2 regions of the Flavobacterium davisii genome follow, and region 2 is predicted to be linked to the other one. Evidence: riboswitches for the same ligand, from Rfam matches in the RefSeq annotation. Region 2 holds a riboswitch; the other holds the start of a gene.
The links. Region 2 has a riboswitch for cobalamin ahead of NAB20_RS12550 (TonB-dependent receptor domain-containing protein). Riboswitches for the same ligand answer to the same signal wherever they lie in the genome.
Positions count from the first base shown of each region.

Region 1 (12,883 bases), 430 kb from region 2:
CTTTTTGTAATTGACCATCACTTATCTCATAATGTTTTTTGTGTTGAATAGATGTGATTTCGGTCAATATTAGAGCTTCTTTTATTTTGGTATGATCTTCTTCAGTAAGTGTTCCTAGCCAATTGGTATAAGGTTGACGACCTAGAGCAACTAATTCATAAATAGTTAAGTTACTAGGAGGTAATTTTTCAGTAAGAACGACACTCAAATTTTTAGCTAATTCAAGATCTGTATATCGATGGATATTTAAATTATTTAAAATAACTTCTCCATAAAGAGGTTTTTGAATAGAAGTGAGTGTTTTTAAAAGAGTAGATTTACCTACTCCATTAGCCCCTATAAGTGTAATTAGTTTTCCTTTTTGAAAATTTAAATTCAAATTTTGAGCAATACAATTTTGGATATTTTTGATTGTATAACCAATACTAAGCTGTTTTGTTTGTATAATAATTGAATTTTCCATTAGTTAAAAGTACGTTTTTTTACCAAAAGCCATACGACTATTGGAGCACCTATTATAGAGGTAATAGCATTGATAGGAATGGCTACTTCAAAGTTATGTGAAAGAATATCACAAAGTAGCATAATACAAATTCCTGTTAAAATAGTAGTTGTAAACAAACTAAGATGTTGATTGTCTTGAAAAATAATTTTTGAAATATGTGGAATAGCAAAGCCGATAAAAGCTATAGGACCGATAAAAGCCGTAAGAACACCTGTTAGTATGCTTGTTATTAAAATAGTTTTATATACTGTTTTTTTATAAGGGATACCCAAACTTTTAGCGTAATTTTCTCCTAACAAAAGAGCATCTAAATTTTTAAGAAGTTTTATTGTGTAAAGTAAAGTAAAACCACAAATGATAAGGATGAAATAAAGATTATGCCAACTAACATTTCCCAGACTTCCCATAGACCAAATAGTAAATTTTTGTAATTGTTCAGCTGATGAGAAATAACTTAAGATATTGATGATAGAACTTGTGAAATGACTAAACATTAATCCAATGACAAGAATAGACATTGTATTTTTAATTTTTTGGGCGGTTAAAATTACGGCTATCAAAACAATTAAGGATCCTATAATAGAGGCAATGGCAATTCCGTAGGTTGAGATAAAAAAAGGAATAAGAAAAGAAGGGAGGTAACTACTTCCCATGATAACGAAGGCTACCATCAGACTCGAACCAGAACTTAATCCTAAAATATAAGGGCCAGCCAATGGATTTTTAAAAAGAGTTTGCATAAGTAATCCGCATATAGGTAACGCTGCACCTACTGTTATAGCTACCAAAGCTTTTGGAAGTCTAAAATTAAAAATAATGTACTGCCAAGTAAGTTTTGAAGCATTATTTCCAATTAAAACTTGAAACGTATCACGTATAGGGATTTGAACGACACCTAGGCATATATCTAATACAAAAAGAATTATACCTAGGAGAATAAAACCAGAAAGTAGCTTCTTATTTTTCAAAACTTTTATTGTATAGGAGTTACGAAGGTAAAATGATAATCAGGTAATAATTCAGGATGTATTATTTTAATATAATCTTTTAAAACCTTGTCAGGTTGGCTAGGTGAAAGCTCAAAGAAAATTGTACCTCCCGTTTTCCCTTTTTTACCTTCAAAAGTGAAAACTTTTTTATTTTGATAAGCATTAAATTGAGCATAATGAGTATTTATTTTTTTTAACTTTATCCAATCCGTAACATCTTCTGTAGTAATCCATATTGAAGCATTTTGCCCTTTTTCAAATACTTCTTCAAAACTAAGAGGTTTGCTTCCTGTACCTTCTAGATTTTTCCATAGATAGGAGCCTCCAGCATCTTGTATATAAGCACTTGTCCAACTATTACCTTTGGGAACATACCATTGATCTTGATATATTTTACCATAAAGAACAGTTGGGTTTTGTTGGGTAGTTTTTGTGATTTCTAATGTTTTTAAATAATTCTTTTTAACTAGTTCAAAATAGTTTTTAGCCTCTTTTTCTTTTCCAACTAAAGCACCAAAAAATTTAATCCACTCTGCTTTTCCCAGAGGTGTTTGCTCCATCCAATCGGCTTGAATTAGAACAGGAATTCCTGTTTTTTTGATAATATCTAAACTAGGATTGTTTCCAGTTACTTCAAAAGTAACGAAAGCATTTGGTGATAAATCAATTAATTGTTCTACATTAATTTTTTCATTCTCACCTAAATTTTTGATTTTTCCTAATTCAATTAATTGCCGCGTTTTATGAGAAGAAATATAATCAGTATGTGGAAATCCTATTAACTTGCTTTCTGCACCCAAGATTTCTAAAAAAGGAATATTAGTAGTTGAGGTAACCACAAGACTTTTAATAGGAACGTTGATTTGAGTGTATTGTTTTAAACTATCAGGGATGTTTTTGTTGTTTTTTTTGAGAATATAAGTAAATGATTTTTGGGCATCAGGCCATGGAGTAGTAACTCTCAGGATAGAATAATCTTTATATTCATATAAGCAAAAAGCCTTGGCATCTGTTATACTATTATTTGTTTGATTCTTAATAGCAGGTTGATGATTGTTTTTTTTGCATTGTATGGTCATCAAAAAAATAAAAACAAATATTGTGTATTGGAAGAATTTTATCATAAGATTATATTTTAAATACGAGTCATTATATTATCTTAATGGCTAAGAAAAATTTTGTTTAATACTAATTTATTTAGGACTATTTGAATGCTATGTTAGCATAAGTAAAGGTTTGTTTGTAATAACGTTCATCAATAATTTTTTAAGGTTCTTTTCTTAGATAAAAAGCAAAGAAACAAACTTGTTTTTAATATTTAATAACTTTTTTAAATAGATGGAATTTGTTTTTCGGTTATAGAAACGGATTTTTGCAAAAATAAAGAATTGGGTATTGTGATAGTTTGCTCATCTTTAGTCTTTAGATAGACAAAAAAATAAGTAAGTTCAATTATTTCGCCCTCTAAAGGAAAGTCTTTATCAAGTATTTTGATAGTGTCCCCCAATTTAAGAGGATGATTAAAAAAAAGTATTAAACTAGATGTGATATTCGATAACAAAGACCACTGAGCAAAAAAAGCAACTCCTAAAGCAGTTAATATACTACTAGCAAATACTGCAATTTTATTTTGTTCTAAACCCCAAATACCAGAAATTAAAACAATAAATACAATAGTTATTAAAAGATGTAATATTTTGATAGATATTTTTCTCCTCGTTCTCTCAATATATGTTTTTTTTAATGTATTATTAATGAAGTTTTTAGTGAAGAAAAAAAGAAAAAAATATATTACTAACGATGCCACCGTTTCTAAAATTTGAATCTGATAAGTATCCATAACTATAATATCTTAATAAACTTATTTCATAAATAGAATTAAGTTCGTTACAATGTTTTTTTACGATTTAACAAGCAAAGATAAAGTTTTAAATATCTTTACAACCAAAAAAGATAGTATGTTGTATCTTATAACAGGGGGGGAACGTTCAGGTAAAAGCGCGTATGCCCAAAATTTAGCTCTCGAATTAACCTCTAACCCCGTTTATATGGCTACCGCTCGTAAATGGGATGGAGATTTTCAAAAAAGAATTGATCGACATCAAAAAGATCGTGATCATCGTTGGACCAATATTGAAGAAGAAAAAAATATAAGTAATTTTGATTTCTCAGGAAGAGTTACCATGATTGATTGTGTAACTTTATGGTTGACTAATTTTTTTGTAGATACTCAAAATAATGTTGAAAGATCATTAGAATTAGCAAAATTAGAAATTGAAAAAATACTACTTCAACAAAATAGCCAAATTATCATTATTACAAACGAAATTGGTATGGGAGTTCATGCACATACCGAAATAGGAAGAAAATTTACTGAATTACAAGGTTGGATGAATCAATATTTAGCTCAAAAAGCAGATAAGGTAATTTTGATGATCTCAGGAATACCTGTAAATATTAAGTAAATAATGCGTTATAAAAAACAAAAGGATGAAATCAATTCTTTCCTGGAGTGGAGGTAAAGACAGTTGTTTAGCAACCATAAAAGCGCTAGAATTAGGATACAAGCCTATCGTGCTTTTAAACATGATGAATGAAAATGGGAAGGTTTCTCGTTCGCATGGACTCACACAAAATATTTTAAAACAGCATGCCAATGCACTAAAAATTCCCTTAGTAGGCATACCAACTACTTGGGCAGATTATGAAAAAAAATATATAGAAACACTTTGTCAATTAAAAAAAGATTATGGTGTAGAAAGTGTTGTTTTTGGAGATATTGATTTAGAGCCCCATCGTGAATGGGAACAAAAAGTCTGTCAACAAGCAAAACTCGAAGCGATCTTACCCCTTTGGCAAAAAGATCGTTTAGAATTAGTAAAAGAAATTATAGAAGAAAATATTGTATGTATGATTGTTTCCTGTAATACGACTATGGGAGTAGAATTTTTAGGGAAAATTTTAACAAAGGAAACAGTTCAACAATTAATAGATTTAAATATTGATCCATGTGGTGAAAATGGAGAATTTCATACCGTCGTAATCAATTGTCCGCTGTTTGATACCCCCATTATATTGCCTAAATATAAAAAAGAAATTTACCAAAACTATTGTTTTTTAGTTTGGGAAGAATAATATAAGAAATAATGAGTTTAATAGAAAAATTACAACACAAAATTGATTTTAAAACAAAACCTTTAGGATCTTTAGGTCAATTAGAAAAAATAGCGTTGCAAATAGGACAAGTTTTTAATACGCTTACACCTGAAATACGAAACCCACATATTTTAGTCTTTGCAGCGGATCATGGTATAGCAAAAGAAGGAGTAAGTGCTTATCCAGCAGAAGTAACCCCTCAAATGGTTTTGAATTTTGTAAATGGTGGAGCCGCAATTAACGTGTTTTCAAAACAAAATGGACTAACCTTAAAAGTAATTGACGCAGGAGTTAATTTTGATTTTGATGATTCATTACCCATAATACATCAAAAAGTAGGAAAAGGAACGAAATCCTTTTTAGAACAAGCCGCTATGTCAGTAGATCAGCTTAAAGACTGCTTACAAAAAGGAAAACAAATTGTACAAGAAATATACGAAAAAGGCTCTAATTGTGTTGGCTTTGGAGAAATGGGAATAGGAAATACAGCCACTTCTTCTATATTAATGAGTATTTTAACAAAAATCCCAATTCAAGATTGTGTAGGCAGTGGTACAGGAGTAGTTAATGAAGCTTTAGATAAAAAAATAAGTATTTTAAAATCAGCTTTAGAAAAATATAAAACATCAGAAGTATTAGATGAAAAATTAGCCCATTTTGGGGGGTTTGAAATTTATCAAATGGCAGGAGGAATACTCCAAGCCTTTGAAAACAATATGCTAATTTTAGTAGACGGATTTATTAGTTCAGTAGCTTTTTTAGTCGCCTATACCTACCAACCCAAAATACTTAAGAATACCCTATTTTGTCATTGTTCACAAGAAAAAGCACATAAAGCTTTATTAAACCATTTGAATGTAAAAGCATTATTGGATTTAGAATTACGACTAGGGGAAGGAACAGGAGTAGCACTTGCTTTTCCTATTATACAAAGTGCTGTAAATTTCTTAAATCAGATGGCAAGTTTTGAAGAAGCAGGCGTGAGTGAGAGTATTTAAATGAGATTCGTTTATCATTTACAACCTAGAATTTTTATAAAAATGAAAAAACAACGGGATATATTTTTTACAGCATTAATGTTTTATACACGTATTCCGTGTCCAAAACATATTAATCATGATTCTACTTATTTAAATAAAGCAACACGTTATTTTCCATTAATAGGCTGGCTAGTAGGAAGTATTTCTTATTTAGTATTTTTAGGAGCTCATTATCTTTTTTCATCATTCATTGCTATTATTTTTTCAATGATAGCTGGAGTGTTAACTACCGGAGCCTTTCATGAAGATGGGTTTGCTGATGTTTGCGATGGTTTTGGAGGAGGTTGGACCAAAGAAAAAATATTAAAAATAATGAAAGATAGTGCAATAGGAGCCTATGGTACCATAGGTGTTGTACTATTATTACTAACCAAATTTTTACTCCTCTTTGAAATAATAAATAAAATACCTGATGCTTCTTGGAACCCTTATATTTATGCAAGTCTTTTATTCATTACCTACCATAGTATAAGCAGAGCGAATGCCATTTCACTTTCCTTTACGTTACCGTATGTAAGAGAAGATGAATTAAGTAAAAGTAAACCTATAGCCAAAACATTTAGTCAATATGAAGTAATAGGAGTCCTTTTATTTGGGATATTACCATTAGCATGTATGTCTTTTATATACAATCCATTTTTTTTATTAACACTTCCCCTTTTGCTTCTCACACGCTTGTATATGGGACGCTATTTTACTAAATGGATTGGAGGATACACAGGCGATTGTTTAGGAGCTTTAGAGCAGATAAGTGAAGTAGTAACCCTTTTATCTTTTCTCACAATATGCAAATTTATTTAGTACGTCATACAGAAACCATTTGTCCTAAAGGAGTTTGTTATGGACAAAGTGATGTAAACTTAGCACCTAATTTTTTAGAGCAATTTCAGGAAATAAAAAAACAATTACCAGTAAAAGCATTGGTGTATAGTAGTCCTTTAACACGCTGTGTAGAATTGGCTGAATATTGTTTTTTAAAAGAAGAGATAACATTAGACGACCGATTAAAAGAAATGAATTTTGGAAAATGGGAGCTACAAAATTGGGATGTAATACCTGAAGAAGAACGAACTCCTTGGATGTCAGATTTTGTAAATATTTCAGTTCCTATGGGGGAATCTTTTCAAATTTTGTATGAAAGAGTAATTGAATTTTGGGAAAACCTAAATAAGCAATCATTAGAACAACCATTAGTTATTTTTACGCATGCAGGTGTCATAAGAAGCTTAATTTGTTATTTAGAAAATAAACCTCTTACAGAAGCTTTTTCAAACAAAGTAGATTTTGGAGAAGTAAAAATACTTTCATTAAAAAAGAGTATAAGGAAGGATGATTTAAATGAATAAGTTAATAATTAGTTAATTGCTTTGAGAAGCATTTTTTTTGTTTTTTTTAAACACAGACTGATAAATATTTAAAAACATGTGAGATTTATTTGTTTTCTTGTTTTTTATTGTACCTTTGCGCTCCCTTAAACAAGAAAAATGAAAAAGAGTATTAAATTCCCGTTGTTTTTAGTTGTGTTATTGTCTTTTTATAATAACATATTAGGTCAGGTAATAAATCATAATAATGATATTTGGTTACATTATTTAGGAAAGAACAAACTAAATAAAAACCTTTCTTTAACACTTGAAGGATCTTTGATATTTGCAAATGGTTTTGATCAAAAACAACAGTATTTCATCCGTCCATCGGTAGATTATCAGTTTACAAAAGAAATGAGTGCTAGTGTAGGTTATACACACCATGAATTTTTTGTCTACGGAGATGTTCCTTTAAATAGAGTAGTAACACCAGAAGATAATGTTTGGATTCAAGGTGTTTATAGTTGCGCTAAAGATAATTTTAGATTTACCCATCGTTTACGTGATGAAAGCCGTTGGGTAGGAGTTGCTACTAAAAATGAAGCAGGAGATTTTGCTATAACGAGCAGAGATTATAGAAATCGTTTACGATACATGTATTTAGTAAATTATACCTTAACTAAAAAAGAAGATAAACCTCAATTGTTTGCTTTTTTAGGTGACGAAATATTTATGAATATAGGAGTAAAAGCAGCAAAAACATTTGTACAACAAAATAGAGTAATTGCAGGTTTAGGATATAATTTAAACCCTCAACATCAAATTCAATTAAGTTACATTCATCAAAATTTATGGAATGTACCCAACACCATACAAGAAAATAATCCCACGCTAAGGATTTCTTATATAACGAACTTAGATTGGTCAAAGAAAAAATAATTTTAAAAGTTTTATAATAAGATCTTTGTTTTAAGTAATAAAAAAGCTGCAACATAATAGTTGTGGCTTTTTTTATTCAAATTTGTTCAAAACAGATTAAGTATTACAAATTGATTATGGATAAACATATTAGGTTGAGCTTAAAAAAATCCTTGTATTTTTATCCTCTTTCCCCTTTTCATCCTCATTACAAAGTATAACGCATAATTTGATATGAAATAAATCTAATATCATATACTGAACTTTGAAATATCTAGAGATTATGAATCTTTGTGTTGAGAAATTTTTAATAAAAGAATCTGTTTGTGTGTGTTTTTTTTATTTTTTTCAAAAGATGTACTAAATTTGCCCGTGAATTTATGGTGCTCGACTTTTGTGTAAAGTCAGCTTAAAAGGGAATCAGAGTGAGATTATAGAAGTATTATTTGAAGATTAACAGAAAAGGAATCATATTCCTGAAGTCTAATCTCTAAAATAAAAAATCAAAGATCAAAACCTGAGCTGTACCCGCAACTGTAAGCTATTAAGCTTGTAAGAATCTACAACCACTGTTGATAATTTAATACGGGAAGGTTAATTACAAGACGCAAGCCAGGAGACCTGCCTAAGTTTATTTTATTAACAAACTTTCGGGAAAAAAAGTTTGGGAATGGGTAAATTCTGTCTTTTTTTCCGCATTTAAAGAATTAAAATGAAAAAAAACATTTTATTAGCAAGCGTTTTAACGTGTATGTATGGTGGTACTGCTTTTGCACAAAAGCAAGAATCAAAAAAAATAGAAGAAATAGTCGTATCAGAGACTAAATTTCAGCAAAACAAAACAAAAACAGGAAGAACGATTGAAAAAATTACATCAAAAGATTTAGAACAAAGAAAAGGACAAAGTGTTGCTACCATATTAAGCCAGTTAGCCGGATTTGAAGTTGTAGGAAATCAGAGTGGAGTAGGTAAAAATTTAGAATTGTTCGTTAGGGGAGGAACCACAAAACAAGTTTTAATCCTAATAGATGGCAATCCCGTAGTAGACGCATCCAGTATTTCAACAACGTATGATTTACGATTATTACCAGTAGAACAAGTTGAAAGCATAGAAGTACTTAAAGGAGCTTCCTCTGTATTATACGGTGCTAATGCAGCCACAGCAGTTATTAATATTACATTAAAAAAAGCAACTGACAAAGGAGTTATAGGAACAGCTTATTTTAATGTAGGAACGCAAAACTTAGCAACCACTAAAAAATATAAACCAGAAGAATATAATCAAGGTTTTTCATTGAACGGAACAAAAGGAAAAATGTCTTTTTTAACCGCTCTAAATAGTACAGAAATAACGGGCATTAGTGAAGCAAAAGGAGATAATTTTGAAAAAGACAAATTTTCAAGAGTTAATCTTAATCAGCAATTAGGAGTAGTTATAAATAAAGAAATTAAGCTGAATTTTTTTGCTAACTATGATCGCTTAAGATTTGCCTATGATACAGGTGCCTTTGTAGATAATGAAGTAAATACTTTAATAGGAGAACAGTTTAGAGGAGGCTTTTCTCCTTCAATGAAATATGAAAAAGGAGAGTTGAAAATAAATTCTTCTTTCGGCTTTTATGAACAAAAAAGATTATCAGGAGTTTCATTAAATAATTATACTGAATCTTTTTCTAAATCACGAAATATAAATGTTGACGTTTTTAATAAATACAATATAGGAAACTCTTTAGCTTTTATTACAGGGGTTCAATTTCAATATTTTGATATGCTTCAAGCTACTCCTTATGTTAATATTTATAATCAAGACGCTAAATACACTATGTTAGATCCTTATATTACAGCAGTATTAAATACCAAGTTTGGATTAAATGTAAATGCAGGAGCTCGTTATTTAAAACACAGTGTCTATAAAGATTATATCATCCTTAATATTAATCCAAGCTTTAATTTTGAAAAAATCAATTTAAAATTATATGGATCAATAGGAGGAGCAGTAGTAGCACCAACATTATATCAAGTATATTCTGAGTATGGAAATAAAGATTTAAGCCCACAAGAAAATGCTACTATTGAAACTGGTTTTGAAAAAAGTTTTTTAAATCAAAAATTAAAAATTTCAGCAGTTGGATTTTATAGAGAAGAAAATAATTCAATTGGTTTTAAAAAGAAGGCCTCAAATGTAGGATGGCAATATGAAAATATAGAAGGAATCAATAAGTCAAAAGGGATTGAATCCAATATAATGATAAAACCTATAGAAAAAGTAAGCCTAACAGGTAATTATACTTTTGTAGAAAATGATGAAGCCATTGCAAAATCCGTTGCAAAACATAGAGTAAATGCGGGGGTATCAGTTGAGTTTACGAAATCTATCACATGGGATGCTCAATTCCAGTTTGTAGACTTTAGAAATGTGTCATATTACAACTCCTTTACCTTTAAAGCAACAGATACATCTGTTGCTGCTTATAAATTATTTCACACTAATTTAAAAGTAAAATTATCAAACCATTTGAATGTTTTTGGATCCGTTCAAAACTTATTAAATGAGGAGTTTATAGAAGCAATGGGATATAATACAAGAGGAAGAAACTTTAAAATCGGAATGAATTTTCAGTTTTAATTAAAACGGTCAAGGCTTAAGAAATAATAATATTCATAAGTTCATTACTTCAATAAATAGGAGAAATCACATTATCGTTATTTTGTGATTTCTCCTTACTTTTGAATAAAAAATAATTTTGTAGTTATAGAGCGTTGTTTAATCTATATACATTTCATATTTTAAATCACGTTTAGAAAGATCCATAATTTCATTGCCAATTTTAAATTGAGGTTTTTGAATACCAATTCTATTACCAGATTTAATTAAGCTCATTACCTTAGCTAAATAAGGTTCAGAGCTGTTCCCTAAAATACCTAGATTACTTATGTCTTCCATTAATATATTAGTCGCATCGGGCGTAATACCCGCTTCATAATCTCCAAAACCTACTTTATTAACAATTTTTAAAACAATTAATTGCATAGCATATCTATGCGTTGGATTCAAATTTCGTTTTGTGTAGTCTGGTGAGTCATACATTGTAATAGACCCCACATTTTTGCCTGTAGTAGTAGTCCCTATTTGAATTACCTGAATGTAAGGCTTTAGACAGTTAATGATTAATTCACTAGCAGAGGCGGTATTGCCCGTTGTTAAGATATATACTTTATTTAAATTTAATGAATTAATAGAAGTACCATTTTTTAATTGTGAGGTAAATTTATTTAATAACCTATTAGGATCTATTTTACTATTGATCTTAGAGTTCCATTGTTCTTTAGCAAAAATTTGATCTTCAAATTGTCCTGTAATCATACTGGCTAAACGAGTAGCGGTTGCTACCGATCCTCCTGAATTATAACGTAAATCTAGTACTAAATCAGTTATTCCAGCTGCTTTTAATTTACCAAATGCTTCATTTAATTGCGGTTCATAATATGTATAAAAACCATTATACATTAAATAGCCCACTTTTTTATTTCCTTCCTCTATTATATTGGTAATATAAACAGGATTTTCAGAATACGCCTTTTTAGTTAATGCTACTGTTTTTCCATTAGATGTAATAGCACCTCCATCATACGATGCTAAATTTAAAGTGTAATTTGTTTTAGATAACAATTCACGATAATTACTACGAGTAAGGGGTATATCATTAACGGCATAAAAAAGATCTCCTCGTTTTAGATCTTTTGTACTAGCATCACTATTAGACATGATGTATTTTACCCAGCCAAAAACTTCAGTTTTACTACCATTCTTAGGACTAATCCCATACTCCATACCATTACTATCATTCGTTCCAGAAAGAAGCTGTTCTAATATAGTATAATTAGAAGATATAAAACTAAATTTATCGACGTTTTTTCGATCGTAAATTAAATTTTCAAATAAAGCTTCAGGTTTTGAAAAAGTATTCAAAAAAGAATTAAGATCGTTTTGAGAACCAAAACGATCATCACGCAAATTTGCTACATTTTCTTGATAATAATAATATTTGTTCAAACCCTTCCAAATAAAATTATGAGCATCTAACTCACTATATTGAGGTTGATCATCTAAATCATTACAGCTAAACAGTGTGCCAACTGTTAGAATGATGAAAAGCTGGATTATATTTTTTTTCATTTATAAAAAGATATGATGTAAATTTATGAGCTTAAAATTAGATCAAATGCGTAAAGAAAAAATAAAAAATCGAAATTTATTTTGGTTTTTAACATTTATAGTTGGTTCGGTAGCGTTTGGGAGTTACTATTATTGGTTTAAAACACAGAATATAAAGAAGGAAAAAACTTTCTTAGGAACCTATCAATCCCCTGAAGAAGCTTATAAGGAAACACAAAAAGCCTTGTATTTGATGTCAATTCAATTGAACTCTGGCATGAAAAATGCTCAGAGATTAAAAGAACATAAGCAAACTATTCAAAAAAAATAAAGCAATAAAAATGAAAAAAATAATAATGTTCCTTTTAGGAATGCTTTCGTCTTATGTGAGTATAGCGCAAACCCCTTTTGATAGATTTGAAGGCAATAGCAATGTCTCTTCTGTTGTTGTAAATGACAAGATGTTTGAGTTAATGAGTAAAGTCAAGATGGAAACAAAAGAAGATCAAGCTTATTTAAATTTAATTAAAAAATTAGATTATTTAAAAGTATTCAAAACAACGCATCCTAAAACAACTTCTGATATGCGTACTAGTGTAGATCAATATGGAGATAAATTAGAAGAGTTGATACGTATAAATGAAAATGGGAGAAATGCCAAAATATATGCCAAAATGATTTCAGGAAGTACCAATGTGTCAGAGTTATTACTTTTTATGGAAGGAAAAGAAACCGTTTTGATGTTTTTAACGGGAAATTTTTCATTAAGTGAAATTTCGCTTTTAACTAAACGAATGAATTTACCAGGAGGT
Region 1 covers NZ_CP097869.1:3,356,089-3,368,971, reverse strand. Annotated here, with positions in the region: gene NAB20_RS14445 (ABC transporter ATP-binding protein) at 1-463, opposite strand, end outside; gene NAB20_RS14440 (iron ABC transporter permease) at 463-1,473, opposite strand; gene NAB20_RS14435 (ABC transporter substrate-binding protein) at 1,479-2,618, opposite strand; gene NAB20_RS14430 (mechanosensitive ion channel domain-containing protein) at 2,825-3,334, opposite strand; gene NAB20_RS14425 (bifunctional adenosylcobinamide kinase/adenosylcobinamide-phosphate guanylyltransferase) at 3,453-3,959, shown strand; gene NAB20_RS14420 (diphthine--ammonia ligase) at 3,985-4,629, shown strand; gene cobT (nicotinate-nucleotide--dimethylbenzimidazole phosphoribosyltransferase) at 4,641-5,648, shown strand; gene NAB20_RS14410 (adenosylcobinamide-GDP ribazoletransferase) at 5,691-6,491, shown strand; gene cobC (alpha-ribazole phosphatase) at 6,476-7,036, shown strand; gene NAB20_RS14400 (DUF2490 domain-containing protein) at 7,175-7,936, shown strand; cobalamin riboswitch at 8,280-8,559, shown strand; gene NAB20_RS14395 (TonB-dependent siderophore receptor) at 8,628-10,541, shown strand; gene NAB20_RS14390 (S41 family peptidase) at 10,680-12,092, opposite strand; gene NAB20_RS14385 (hypothetical protein) at 12,118-12,402, shown strand; gene NAB20_RS14380 (DUF4252 domain-containing protein) at 12,413-12,883, shown strand, end outside.
Region 1: it holds a riboswitch for cobalamin, as region 2 does, so the genes downstream of both, NAB20_RS14395 (TonB-dependent siderophore receptor) here and NAB20_RS12550 (TonB-dependent receptor domain-containing protein) in region 2, are expected to answer to the same signal.

Region 2 (12,883 bases):
GAATACAGAAGCTAAAACGGGAACCCCCTTTTTTAATCATTGGATGACAGTAAGTAATCATAGACCTTTTACCTACCCAGCAGGTAAAATAGATATTCCTAATGATGCAAAATCGCGAGAAGGAGGAGTAAAATATACGGATTATGCGTTACGTCAATTTTTTAATATGGCAAAAAAACAAGCGTGGTATCAGAATACCATTTTTGTAATTATTGCGGATCATTGTGCATCAAGTGCAGGTAAGACAGAATTACCTATGGATAAATATAGAATACCTGCTATGATATTTGAACCGACTAAAAAAGGAGTTATAAATCCCATATTGATGTCACAAATTGATATTATGCCTACTTTATTCGGACGATTAGGGTTTCATTATACAAGTAAATTTTATGGTCAAGATGTTTACTCAATTGATTATAAACCAAGAGCTTTTATTGCAACTTACCAAGATTTAGGTTACATTAAAAATGATATACTTACGATTATTTCACCAAAACAAAAAGTGAAACAATTTGACTTAGTTTTACAACCATCTAATTTACCAAAAGAGTTTCAAATAATGTATGATGAAAAACCCAAAAATAATTTAGATAATCAGTTGGTAAAAGAAACAATCGCTCATTATCAAACCGTTTCGAAAATGCTTAAGTCAAAACAATATGAAAAGAAATGAGTAGATTGACGTTAAGAATTAATTTAATAGTACACTCACAAATAAAATGTTATCAATAAATTAAAGTTCAATACCTCCTTACTTTTCAATCTAAACCCCATTTTAATACTTTGTTTTAAAATGGGGTTTGTGTTTTTTAAATCCAGATTCCGCATTAGACTTGGTTGTGAAACAAAATTTTTCAATAAATTCAAGTGCTCACGGAAAATTTTAGAAGAAGAAATCGTGAACTATTTTGATGATTAAAATTTGAGTACGTGCTTGAATTTGAAGAAAAATAAAGTGGAATAGATTTACTTCGTCTATTCGCTACGCTCGGGTCTAATGCTGAATTTGGGTTAAACTAAAATCCATATTAGAAATTTATTGCAAATAAAAGGGACTTTGAATCTAAAAAAGTTGAGTATTTATTTTAAGGTGAAATTAGGTACGCTCAAAATTTCTTTTTCAAGGTTTATAGAGAATGAAGAACAGATAAGTTATTTATTAGTGAGATAGGATAAATTAAGATATATTTTATTCTATGTAATTAATATACCGTTTTTTTTTGATTGTTTTTAAAATTAAGATCTGTTTTAAGAAAAATTAAAAAAAGTAACTAATAATATCAGAATCTCCCCAATAAAAATGAATATAAGATGCCACCACATTTTTTAGCATATAAATAGGTGTAGGCACTGCTATTCCTTTAGCATTAAAAACGTTCCCAATAGTTGCTATGTCTCCCTTTTGGATTACTTTAGAATAATGAAACTCATGTCCTTTAATTGTTTGGTTATTAAGTTGTACTTCTCGATATCCCAAAGAAAGTTGGGCTTTTTCCATTGAAGTTTGTATGGGTAAAAAACCTACCATAGAATAACCAACTCCTTTTGAATCAATTATTTGATCACCTAAATACATCATGCCACCACATTCGGCTATTACTTTTCCTCCATTAGAACAAAAATCAAAAATAGATTCACGCATGGCTGTATTGGTAGCTAATTGATCTAAATATAATTCGGGATAACCTCCAGCTAAATACAGTACATCCGCTTCTGGCATTTCAGCATCTTTTAGAGGACTAAAATAGATGATTTCTCCCATTTTTTTTAAAGCTTTTATGTTTTCAAAATAGGTAAAATTAAAAGCATCATCATGAGCTACTGCTATTTTATAGTTCTTTAAAAAAGGGTTGCTTTTATTGGTATTTTCATCCGTATAAATAGTTTTTTCGTAATTAGATTGAGACGTTTCGCCGATTGATAAAATTCGACTTATATCAATAAATTGAGCTAAGTGTTTTGCCGCATTTTCAATTATTAATTCATAATCATTTTCAGGAGATATGAACAGTCCCAGATGACGTGAAGGAATGTTTATTTCAGGATTAGAAGGGAGATAGCCTAACGCATCAATTCCTACATCATTGCAAGCATCCTTTAGGAACGAATAATGACTTTCAGTATTAACAAAATTAAAGATAACACCTGCAATTTTTATATTTGGGTTAAAATTTTTAAGTCCAAATAATAATGGTGCTATGCTGTAAGCCATAGATTTAGCATTAACAACTAAAATGACGGGTATATCTAATAAAATAGCAATTTCAGCACTACTTCCTTGCATGCGGTTTGCTCCATCAAAAAGCCCCATTACACCCTCTATAATAGAAATATCCGCTTCCTGACTATATTTGTGATACAATGTTTTGACATGATGTTCATTCATCATATAAGTATCTAAATTAATGCTTGGCTGACCTGCGGCTTTCGTATGATGTTTAGTATCAATATAATCAGGACCGCATTTAAACGCTTGTACATTATATCCTTTATTTTTTAATAATCGTAATAACCCTAGAGTAATGGTTGTCTTTCCAGAGTTACTAGATGGAGCTGCTATGAGAAATTGAGGTTTCATAATTTCAAAGATAAAAATCAATTCCCAATTTTTATCTTTGTAAATCTATAAAGAAAAATAAAATGACAATTAAGATTACTACTTACGCTAAAGTGGGAGAACTCCTTCAAGGGAATTTTGATAAAAATCAACCATTTTTAGTAAGCAATAAGTCTTCTAAACTATTCAAAACAACGACTATTGTAAGTACAGAACCTATTGAAGAAGAAACAAAATTAGGCGCTAAATCTGCAAAAGCATTAGAATTATTTCATTCACTCATAAAAAAAAAAGGAAATACACCTGTTGATACAATTTATTTTAAGCAAGAAAGAAATTTTAAAATAGGAAAAGGTTTGTCTTCTAGTTCTACAGATATATTGGGAATTTTATTAGCTTTAAATGAATTATATAAAACGCAATATTCAAATCATTTTCTTTATAAAATAGCTTCTAAAATAGATCCTACAGATCCTTGTTTAGATTTAAATTCTTTATTATTTAATCAAAAAACAGGAGAAATATTAGATACTTTAGCCTCTATTCCTTATGCTATGTTATATTTTGATTCAGATCCAGATCGAAATATTGATACAATTAAAACATCCCAAGACCGAAAATATTCTAAAAATCAAATAGAAGAATTTCAAAATATTTATTTGACTTTAAAAAAGAGTGCTAAAAACAAAGATTACTCAACCTTTTTTAAATGTATTACAAAAAGTGCTATTATTAACCAGTCTGTAATACCCAAAAAAAAATTTAGTTTGTTACATGATTTTGCTATAGAAAATAATTGTGGTTTATTTGTTGCTCATAGTGGAACATTTATGGGGTTAATTATAGATCCCTATCGTTTAAAATCAATTGAATTAAAAGTTAAAGATTTAGTTGCAAAATATTGGAAAACAACCCTCTATATTGAATGAATTTTATGCAGAAATTAAAACCTATAATGTTTGTTGGTACAGCCTCTGATGTAGGTAAAAGTATTATTAATACAGGATTTTGCCGTATTTTTAAACAAGATGGCTACACTCCAGCTCCTTTTAAATCACAAAACATGTCACTCAACAGTTTTGCTACACCAGAAGGACTTGAAATAGGTCGTGCTCAGGCAGTTCAAGCAGAGGCATGTGGCATTGATTGTAATACAGACATGAATCCTATTTTATTAAAACCTACTAATGATAAAAGCTCACAAGTTGTTTTAAATGGAAAACCACTAGGAAATCAATCCGCTTTTGATTACTTCATGGGAAATGATAAACAAGAATTATTAAAAGAAGCACAAGCGGCTTATGAACGATTATCAGAAAAATACAATCCTATAGTACTTGAAGGGGCTGGAAGTATTTCAGAGCTAAACCTAAAACATCGAGATATAACGAATATGCGGATGGCAAAATACGCAAATGCGTCTACTTTTTTAATTGCAGATATTGATAGAGGAGGAGTATTTGCCAGCGTTTATGGAAGTGTTGCCTTATTAACAGCTGAGGAAAAAGCTTTACTAAAAGGAATTATTATTAATAAATTTAGAGGCGATTCACGTCTTTTTGAAGAGGGTAAAAAAATAATAGAAGATCTTTGTGGTATTCCTGTCGTAGGAATAGTACCTTATAGAAAAGATATTTACATAGAAGAAGAAGATTCTGTTAGTCTTCAAAATAAACCTTCTTTAGTTAAAGAAAATAAAATAAATATTGCTGTTATTTTACTGAATAAACTGTCTAATTATACTGATTTTAATGTCCTAGAACATCATGAAAATGTAAATTTATTTTATAGTAAAATACCTTCAGAAATAGAAAAAGCAGATATTATAATTATTCCAGGGAGCAAAAATACTATTTCAGATTTAATTGATATAAAAAATAATGGCGTTGCAAAAGCCATTATAAATAGCTATAAAAATAATAAAATTGTGATAGGGATTTGCGGTGGTTATCAAATGATGGGACAAACAATAGAAGATCCTAATCATATTGAAGGTACAATAGAATGTATGGCAGGTTTAGGAATACTTCCTATAGAAACAATTCTTACACAAGAAAAAACAACTCGGCAAGTGCAATTTCAGTTTAAAGAATACCAAGAAATATGCAAAGGTTATGAAATACACATGGGGGTTTCCACAGTAGAAAATACAAAATCACCTTTAAACACTTTTGATAATAAAACAAATGATGGCTATTACCTATCAGATAAATGTTGGGGAACCTATATTCATGGCATATTGGATAATGATATTGTAATTAATGATTTACTTTTACAAACAAAAAAAGATTTAACAACTACTATATTTGATTATAAATCTTTTAAAGAAGAACAATATGATTTGTTAGCACAACATTTGAGAGATCATATAGACATTCATTATATTTATAAAGTTCTTAAAGAAAAAGAAGCATGATTTTAGGACACGGAGACGATGGTTATTTATATAAAGGAAAGATTAAAGTAAATTTTAGCTCCAATGTTTTTTATGAAGATCCTCCTAAAGGATTAAAAGAACATCTTTTTCAACATTGGGATAAAATTACAAGTTATCCTGAAGCCAATGCAGAATCATTACAAAAGGAATTAGCGAGTTGGCACCAATTAAAACCAAATCAACTATTAGTAACGAATGGTGCTACCGAAGCATTTTATTTGATTGCACACTTTTTACAAAAAAAATCAGCCACCATCATTATACCATCATTTGCAGAATATAATGACGCTTGTTCTAGCTATGACATAACATTAGATTATATAAAATGGTCAGATGTACACGAAAAATATCATTTTTCTACACAAGCTGTTTTTTTAGGTAATCCAAATAACCCAACAGGATTTATTTTTGAAAAAAAAATACTTCATTCTCTTTTAGAAAATAATCCCAAAGTCTTGTTTGTAATAGATGAAGCTTATGTAGACTTTACAAAAAGTAAAATTTCTATGATTGATGAAATTTCTAATTTTTCAAACTTATTGATAGTAAAGTCATTAACTAAAACATATTCTATACCCGGTTTGCGATTAGGCTATATGATGAGTCAAAAACAAAATATTCAAGCAATAGAAACCTTTAAAATGCCTTGGTCTGTAAACACTATGGCAATTGAAGCGGGAAAATATATAGTTAAAAATGCTTCTAATATTGTATTACCTATAGAAAAAATAATAGCAGATACTACTCAATTTGCAAACACCTTACAGCAAATTAAAGATATAGAAGTTTATCCAACAAAAACTAATTTTTTCTTGTGTAAAACAAATATAAAAACAGCTTCAGAACTAAAGGAATATCTTCTAAAGAATCATCAATTACTTATTCGAGATGCCAGTAATTTTAAAGGACTTTCATCACAATATTTTAGATTAGCTACTCAAAAACCACCAGAAAATCAACTTTTAATAAACGCTATTAATCAATGGATCATTCTTTAATTATTTTTTTAGGACCTTTGGTTATAGGTTATTTATTAGATTTATTATTAGGAGATCCTAGATGGTTACCACATCCTATCAGACTTTTTGGTACGACAATTTATTTAGGAGAAAAACTTTTAAATAAAGGAAAATTTCGATTTATAAAAGGAATTTTTCTAACATTTGTATTATGTAGTTTTGTCTTTTTATTTTTTTATTTTTTATCAAATATTTTATTAGAATTTAATCCCATTCTTTATAGTCTATTTGCCTGTCTTTTCATTTTTTATGGCTTGGCTAACAAAAGTTTAATCCAAGAAGGAAAAGAAGTATTTAATACATTAGAAGAAAAAGGAATAGAAGCAGGAAGAAAACGACTATCTTGGATTGTAGGAAGAGATACTACGACACTTTCAGAAAATCAAATAAGAATAGCCGTTTTTGAAACTTTATCTGAAAACTTGAGTGATGGCGTAATTGCACCACTTTTTTATTACGCTATCGGAGGATTACCATTCATGATGACCTATAAAATGATCAATACTTTGGACTCTATGATTGGTTATAAAAGCGATAGGTATTTTTATTTTGGAAAATTTGCGGCTCGATTAGATGATGTAGTAAACTATGTGCCAGCTCGAATTACGGCTTTTTTGATGATTATAATCAGCGGAAAACCTAACTTGTTTTCTTTTGTATTAAAATTTGGAAACCAACACGCAAGCCCTAATTCAGGTTATCCAGAATCAGCTTTAGCAGCTATCATGAATTGTCGTTTTGGAGGACCTAATATATATTATGGAAAACTAGTTGAAAAACCATTTATAGGAATAAATACTCGAATAATTAAGCATTCCGAATTTAAAAAAGTATCCTTTATAAATCATGCCGTTGCATTAATTTCAATTGTAACTATATTATTAATAAAATGTAGTATTTTTTATTTTTTTTAATAATGTATCACGATGATTTAGTTTTTTGTACTTTCGTAACCGCAATGGTTTTGTTTTCAAGAAATGAAAACAAATTAAAAGGGAATCCAGTGTAAATCTGGAACAGTACCCGCTGCTGTAAGTTCTAAAAAAAGATTATAACAATTAGCCACTATTTTCATTTCAAAATAAAAACGGGAAGGCGTTATAATTGGAACAAGTCAGAAGACCTGCCTTTGCATTGATTCGCGGCTTTCGGAGTAAAGGCTAATGAGTGAATATAATGCTTCCTTTATTTCACACGTCCTTTTTCTATGGTCGTTTATAATCAGTTAACGGGATTATTAACGAAAAAAAAATTAAGATGTCAAAGGATCTATCAAAGATTAAAAAAATTATTTATTTATGTAATGGTACTTGTTGTACAGATAATGGAGCAGAAGAAAACATTCAAGTACTTCGAAAAACTCTGACAGAACAAGAATTAAACGATGAAGTTCATACCATTCGAACTAAATGTCAAGGTTTTTGTAAAAAAGGACCTGTTGTAAATATCCAACCCGAAAATACTTGGTATAAGGAAGTAGATATTGAAACTTCAAGAGGAATAGTTACAACTCATATTCTAAAAAATATATTGTTAAAAAAAGACCTATTATTTTCTTCAAATAGTATAATCGAACCTAAAAAAAAGAAAAATAATTTTTTCACAAAACTATTTAATTGGTTTTGTATTTTTTCATTCTTATTCTTTTTTTCTAACATAAAAGCACAAAGTACGATTCATGGTTTTATTTTAGATGCCACAAATCAAACAAAAATTGTAGGAGCAACCATTAAAGTAAAAGAATCAGGAGAAAGTACCGTATCAGAAGAAAATGGCTCATATACATTACAATTTAGTTCAGAGGGATTAAAAACGATTATTATTACTCATATAGGATATGATTCAATTAGTTTAAAAATAAATTTTAAAAAGAACGAACAAAAATTACTAAATGTTTCCTTATTACATAATGTAATGAATCTAGAAGAACTAGTAATTACAACAGCGTTTGCCAAAAAGCAAGAAAATAAAATAGATCAAATTAGTTTACAATTACAACCAATAAAATCAGGACAAGATTTACTGAGAGCAGTTCCTGGATTATTTATTGCACAACATGCAGGTGGAGGAAAAGCAGAACAAATTTTTGTTAGAGGAACAGATAATGATCACGGAACAGATTTTTCTATTCAAATGGATGGAATACCAGCTAATTTGCCTTCTCATGCACATGGACAAGGGTATGCAGATATGCACTTTATGATTCCTGAAACCATAGGAAACGTTCATTTTTTTAAAGGACCTTATGAAGCAAGTCTTGGTGATTTTTCAGTAGCAGGAGCAGCTCAATTTAATTCTAAATATCGTTTAGAAAAAAATAATATTAAACTAGAATCAGGTTTATTTAATACCCAAAGAGTTTTAGCAATGCTTCAAGTGCTAGATCAAAAACATTTAGTTTCTAAGTGGAATGATAATGCTTATTTTGCTTCAGAATACAATTATACAGATGGTTTTTTTGAAAGCAAATTAAAATTTAAAAGATTTAATTTTTTTGGAAGATACAATGCTCAACTTACCAATAAAACAGCCCTTGTATTGTCAGGATCCTATTTTTCAAGTAGCTGGAATGCTTCTGGACAATTACCTTTAAGAGCCATAGAAAAGGGGACTTTATCTAGATATGGTTCTATAGATGATTCTGAAGGAGGAATAGCTTCAAGACTTAATACAAATCTAATATTAGATACAAAGTTAAATGAAACTCAATCTTGGAAAAATCAATTCTATTATTCCAAAAACATATTCGACTTGTTTTCAAATTTCACTTTTTTTATGAACGATCCTATTAACGGAGATGAAATATTACAGTGGGAAAAAAGAGATTTGTTTGGATTAAAAAGTGTTTATAATAGATTAGATAATGTAGGAACAACAAAATTATATTCAGAAGTCGGGTTTGTTACTCGAACCGATATATTAGGATTAGGGAGAGATTATGTCTTAAAAAGAGCGTTTTTGAGCAAAGCAGCAAATGATCATGTAGCAATTACTAATTATAGTTTATATGTAGACGAAGATTGGCAGTTTGCTCCTAAATGGTCACTCAAATTAGGCTTTAGAAATGAGCTTTTCGATTTTTATTTAAAAGACAAAATAAATGATAATAATTCAGGCAAAAAAGCGGTCTACCGTTTTAACCCAAAGGCACAATTATATTTTAATCCTACCTCTAATTTGACAATATTTACAAAATGGGGTATAGGTTTTCATTCCAATTATGCACATACAGCAGTCAGTAAAGATCCCACTGCCAGTAATCCTGTTCCGCAGTCTCAAAGTCTTGATTTAGGCCTTATAATGAAGCTATACAAAAAATCTATTTTCAATTTTACAGCTTGGTGGACTGATAGTGGTTCCGAATTTAAATTTATTTCAGATGATGGAAGCTTTGAAAACTTAGGTTCCAGTAGAAAATACGGGATAGATGCCTCTTTAAAAATCCAATTCACAGATTTTTTATGGGCAGATACGAACTTAAATTACGCATATAGTTTTTTAAAAGAAGCTCCCAAAGAAGAAAATCTGATTCCTTTATATACTAGATGGAACTCAACAGGAGGCTTAACTTTAAAGTTAGAGAATGGTATTAACGCCAGTTTACGCTATCGTTTTATGGGAGAACGTCCTGCTGTTGAAGACGGATCTATATTTTCTAAGCCTTATACCATAACAGATTTAGTTATTAGATATACTAGACCACGATATGAAATGAGCCTTTCTACTGAAAATATATTTAATGTAAAATGGGATGAAGCACAATTTTATGATAAATCACGATTGAAAAATGAAACAGAAGCAGTGACAGATTTTCATAATACACCCGGAACCCCCTTTTTTATAAAAGGAAGCATTTCCTATTTCTTCTAAAAATTAAGTTATCAACTCATGGAACTATTAAGCAACAACTTATCAGCCTTACTTATTTTATTTATTTTAGGTTTACGACATGGTCTAGATCCAGACCATATTACCGTAATAGATAATTATACGTATCGACTACATGAAAAAAATGATACTTGGTCTAAATGGGTTGGAACCCTATTTACTTTAGGACATGGTGTAATGGTTACACTAATAGCATTGGTATTGAGTTATCTGAAAAATAATTTTGAAGTCCCTATTTGGGTTGATTCCTTACTTAATTGGTTGCCTATGTTTTTACTATTTACTATGGGAATTAGGAATATAATAACATTATTACAGTCAGAAACAACCTATTCTTTGAATATAAAAAAATACTTAATACCTAAATTCTTAGATAAAAGTATCCATCCCATTACAGTATTTATAACAGGAGTTATCTTTGGTTTTATATTTGACACATCATCACAAATTGCTGCCTTTGGATTAGCCGTTTCAGGAACTCATCATTGGTTATTTTCAGTAGTAGGAGGCGTTGTCTTTTCCATAGGATTAATGTTTACAGGAACAATAGATTCCTACTTATTAAGTAAATTATTAAAAACATTTGACCGGACTAAGATTCAAAAACATCGTTTTAAATTAAACATATTAATAACCATAATGTGTTTTATTATTCCCATTTATAAAATAATAACTCTTTTTAATTCTAATTTAGAATTAAACGATTTACAAAATAATTTAATAGGTATAGGATTCCTAGGAATTATCCTTTTCCTTTATTTTGATTTGTATCTTCGTTCAAGAATAAGAATAACAGAAAGCGAATGAAAAGACAAAAAATAAGTCTATTAGGTTGCGGTTGGTTAGGATTACCTCTAGCAGAAAGTCTAATAAAAAAAGGCTATGAAATAAAAGGCTCTACTACAAATCTTGATAAAATTCCTTTATTAAAACAAAAAGGAATTTTACCTTACTTCATTTCAGTAACAGATACCGATATTGAAGGACAAGAAATAACAGAATTTTTAGATTCGGATATTCTGATAATTAATTTTCCACCTAAGAGAAGAGCTGATATTATTCTATTTCATACCAAACAATTTGAACAATTAATACCAGAAATACTAAAAAGTAAAATACAAAAAATACTTTTTATAAGTTCTACATCTGTTTATCCTGATACAAATGAAATCGTAACAGAAGAAGAAATACGAATGCCTCAAAAAGATAGTGGAAAAGCTTTATTAATAGTAGAAAAAATGCTTTTAAATCAAATCCAGTTTAAAACCACCATAATTCGTTTTTCTGGATTAATCGGTTATGATCGAATGCCAGGGCGTTTTTTAGCAGGCAAAAAAGGAGTGGAAAATGGAGAGGCGCCTATAAACGTAATTCATCAAGATGATTGTATTAATATTATCCAAACCATTATAGCTAAAGAAATTTGGGGTGAAATATTTAATGCTAGTACCGACATCCATCCTAAGCGGAAAGAATATTATGAACTTGCAGCTGAAAAAATAGGTTTAGAAAAACCTACATTTGTTATTAGTCCGAATGAATCCTATAAAATTATAAATTCAGATAAACTCAAAACAAAATTAAACTATTCATTTAAGTATCCCAATCCGTTAGACTTATTAAATGAACAATAAAAATATGGATTTAGAATATCAAATACCAATTACTATAAGTATTGTAGGCGCTGGTCCAGGAGATCCTGAGTTACTTACAGTAAAAGCCGTTAAAAGAATTCAAAAGGCAGATATTATTCTATATGATAATTTAATATCATCAGAAATTCTAGATCTAACATCCTCTAATGCCAAAAAAATATATGTAGGTCGAAAATACGGAGATGTAGAAGATGCCATGAAACGTCAAGATACGATTCATGAGCTATTTTTTAAATATGCTCAAGAAGGAAAAAAAATTGTCCGTTTAAAGTCCGGTGATTCCTTTATTTATGGAAGAGTAGCAGAAGAAATTCGATTTCTAACCCAAAAAAATATTCCCTTTGAAGTTATTCCTGGAATCACAGCAGGAATTGCCGCTGCTAACTCACAACATATTCCACTTACAGAACGAAACAAAACGAATTCAGTTCTGTTTTGTACAGGCCATACCGCTACATACGATTTAGAACAGTTAGAGGCATTAGCTAATATGCTAAAAACAGGAACTACACTTATCATGTATATGGGGTATAAAAATTTGAAAGAAGTAATTACCACTTTTAAAAAAATTACACCTGATGAAACCTTATATATATCCGCAATTTCGAAAGTATCTCAAGAAGACGAAACCATTTTTAGTGGAACTTTAGATGAAATGGAGGAAAAATTAGAAATCAAAACAGTGCCAATGCCTGTCGTTTTTATACTAGGAAAATATGCTTTTCCTATAGATCATAATCCAATTAAAATAGTACAAGAAAATGAATACTAAAAAAGGAATTTTAATTTGTGGACATGGAAGCAGAGATCCAGAAGGCGTTACTGGATTTAAAGAGCTAGTACGTCTTTTAAAGCTGCGTTATCCTAATTATGAGGTAGATTATGGTTTTTTAGAATTTTCACATCCCATTTATGCAGCAGCAGTAGAACGTCTTTATACTAAAGGAGTTAGAAAAATAATTGCCATTCCTGCTATTCTTTTTGCTGGAAGTCATGCTAAAAATGACATTCCTTACGAAATGAATACCATACAAAGTCAATATCCTGATTTGAAAATTATATTAGGAAAACATTTTGGAATAACCCCCTCAATACTACAACTCTCCAAAAAATTAATAGAAAAAGTTGAAACCAAATTAACAACTATAGATCGAAAAGATACCTGTTTATTAGTCGTAGGACGCGGAACCGCTGATCCTGATGCTAATTCAGATATAGCAAAAATGACTCGAATGCTATGGGAAGGCATGGGGTTTGGTTTTGCAACTACTACTTATATAGGAGTAACTCAACCATTATTAAAAGAAAGTTTAACTTTAGTAGA
Region 2 covers NZ_CP097869.1:2,927,841-2,940,723, reverse strand. Annotated here, with positions in the region: gene NAB20_RS12580 (LTA synthase family protein) at 1-676, shown strand, start outside; gene NAB20_RS12575 (cobyrinate a,c-diamide synthase) at 1,262-2,581, opposite strand; gene NAB20_RS12570 (hypothetical protein) at 2,644-3,489, shown strand; gene NAB20_RS12565 (cobyric acid synthase) at 3,495-4,976, shown strand; gene NAB20_RS12560 (histidinol-phosphate transaminase) at 4,973-5,995, shown strand; gene cbiB (adenosylcobinamide-phosphate synthase CbiB) at 5,980-6,930, shown strand; cobalamin riboswitch at 6,959-7,162, shown strand; gene NAB20_RS12550 (TonB-dependent receptor domain-containing protein) at 7,274-9,886, shown strand; gene NAB20_RS12545 (NAD+ synthetase) at 9,905-10,711, shown strand; gene NAB20_RS12540 (SDR family oxidoreductase) at 10,708-11,538, shown strand; gene cobA (uroporphyrinogen-III C-methyltransferase) at 11,543-12,331, shown strand; gene NAB20_RS12530 (sirohydrochlorin chelatase) at 12,321-12,883, shown strand, end outside.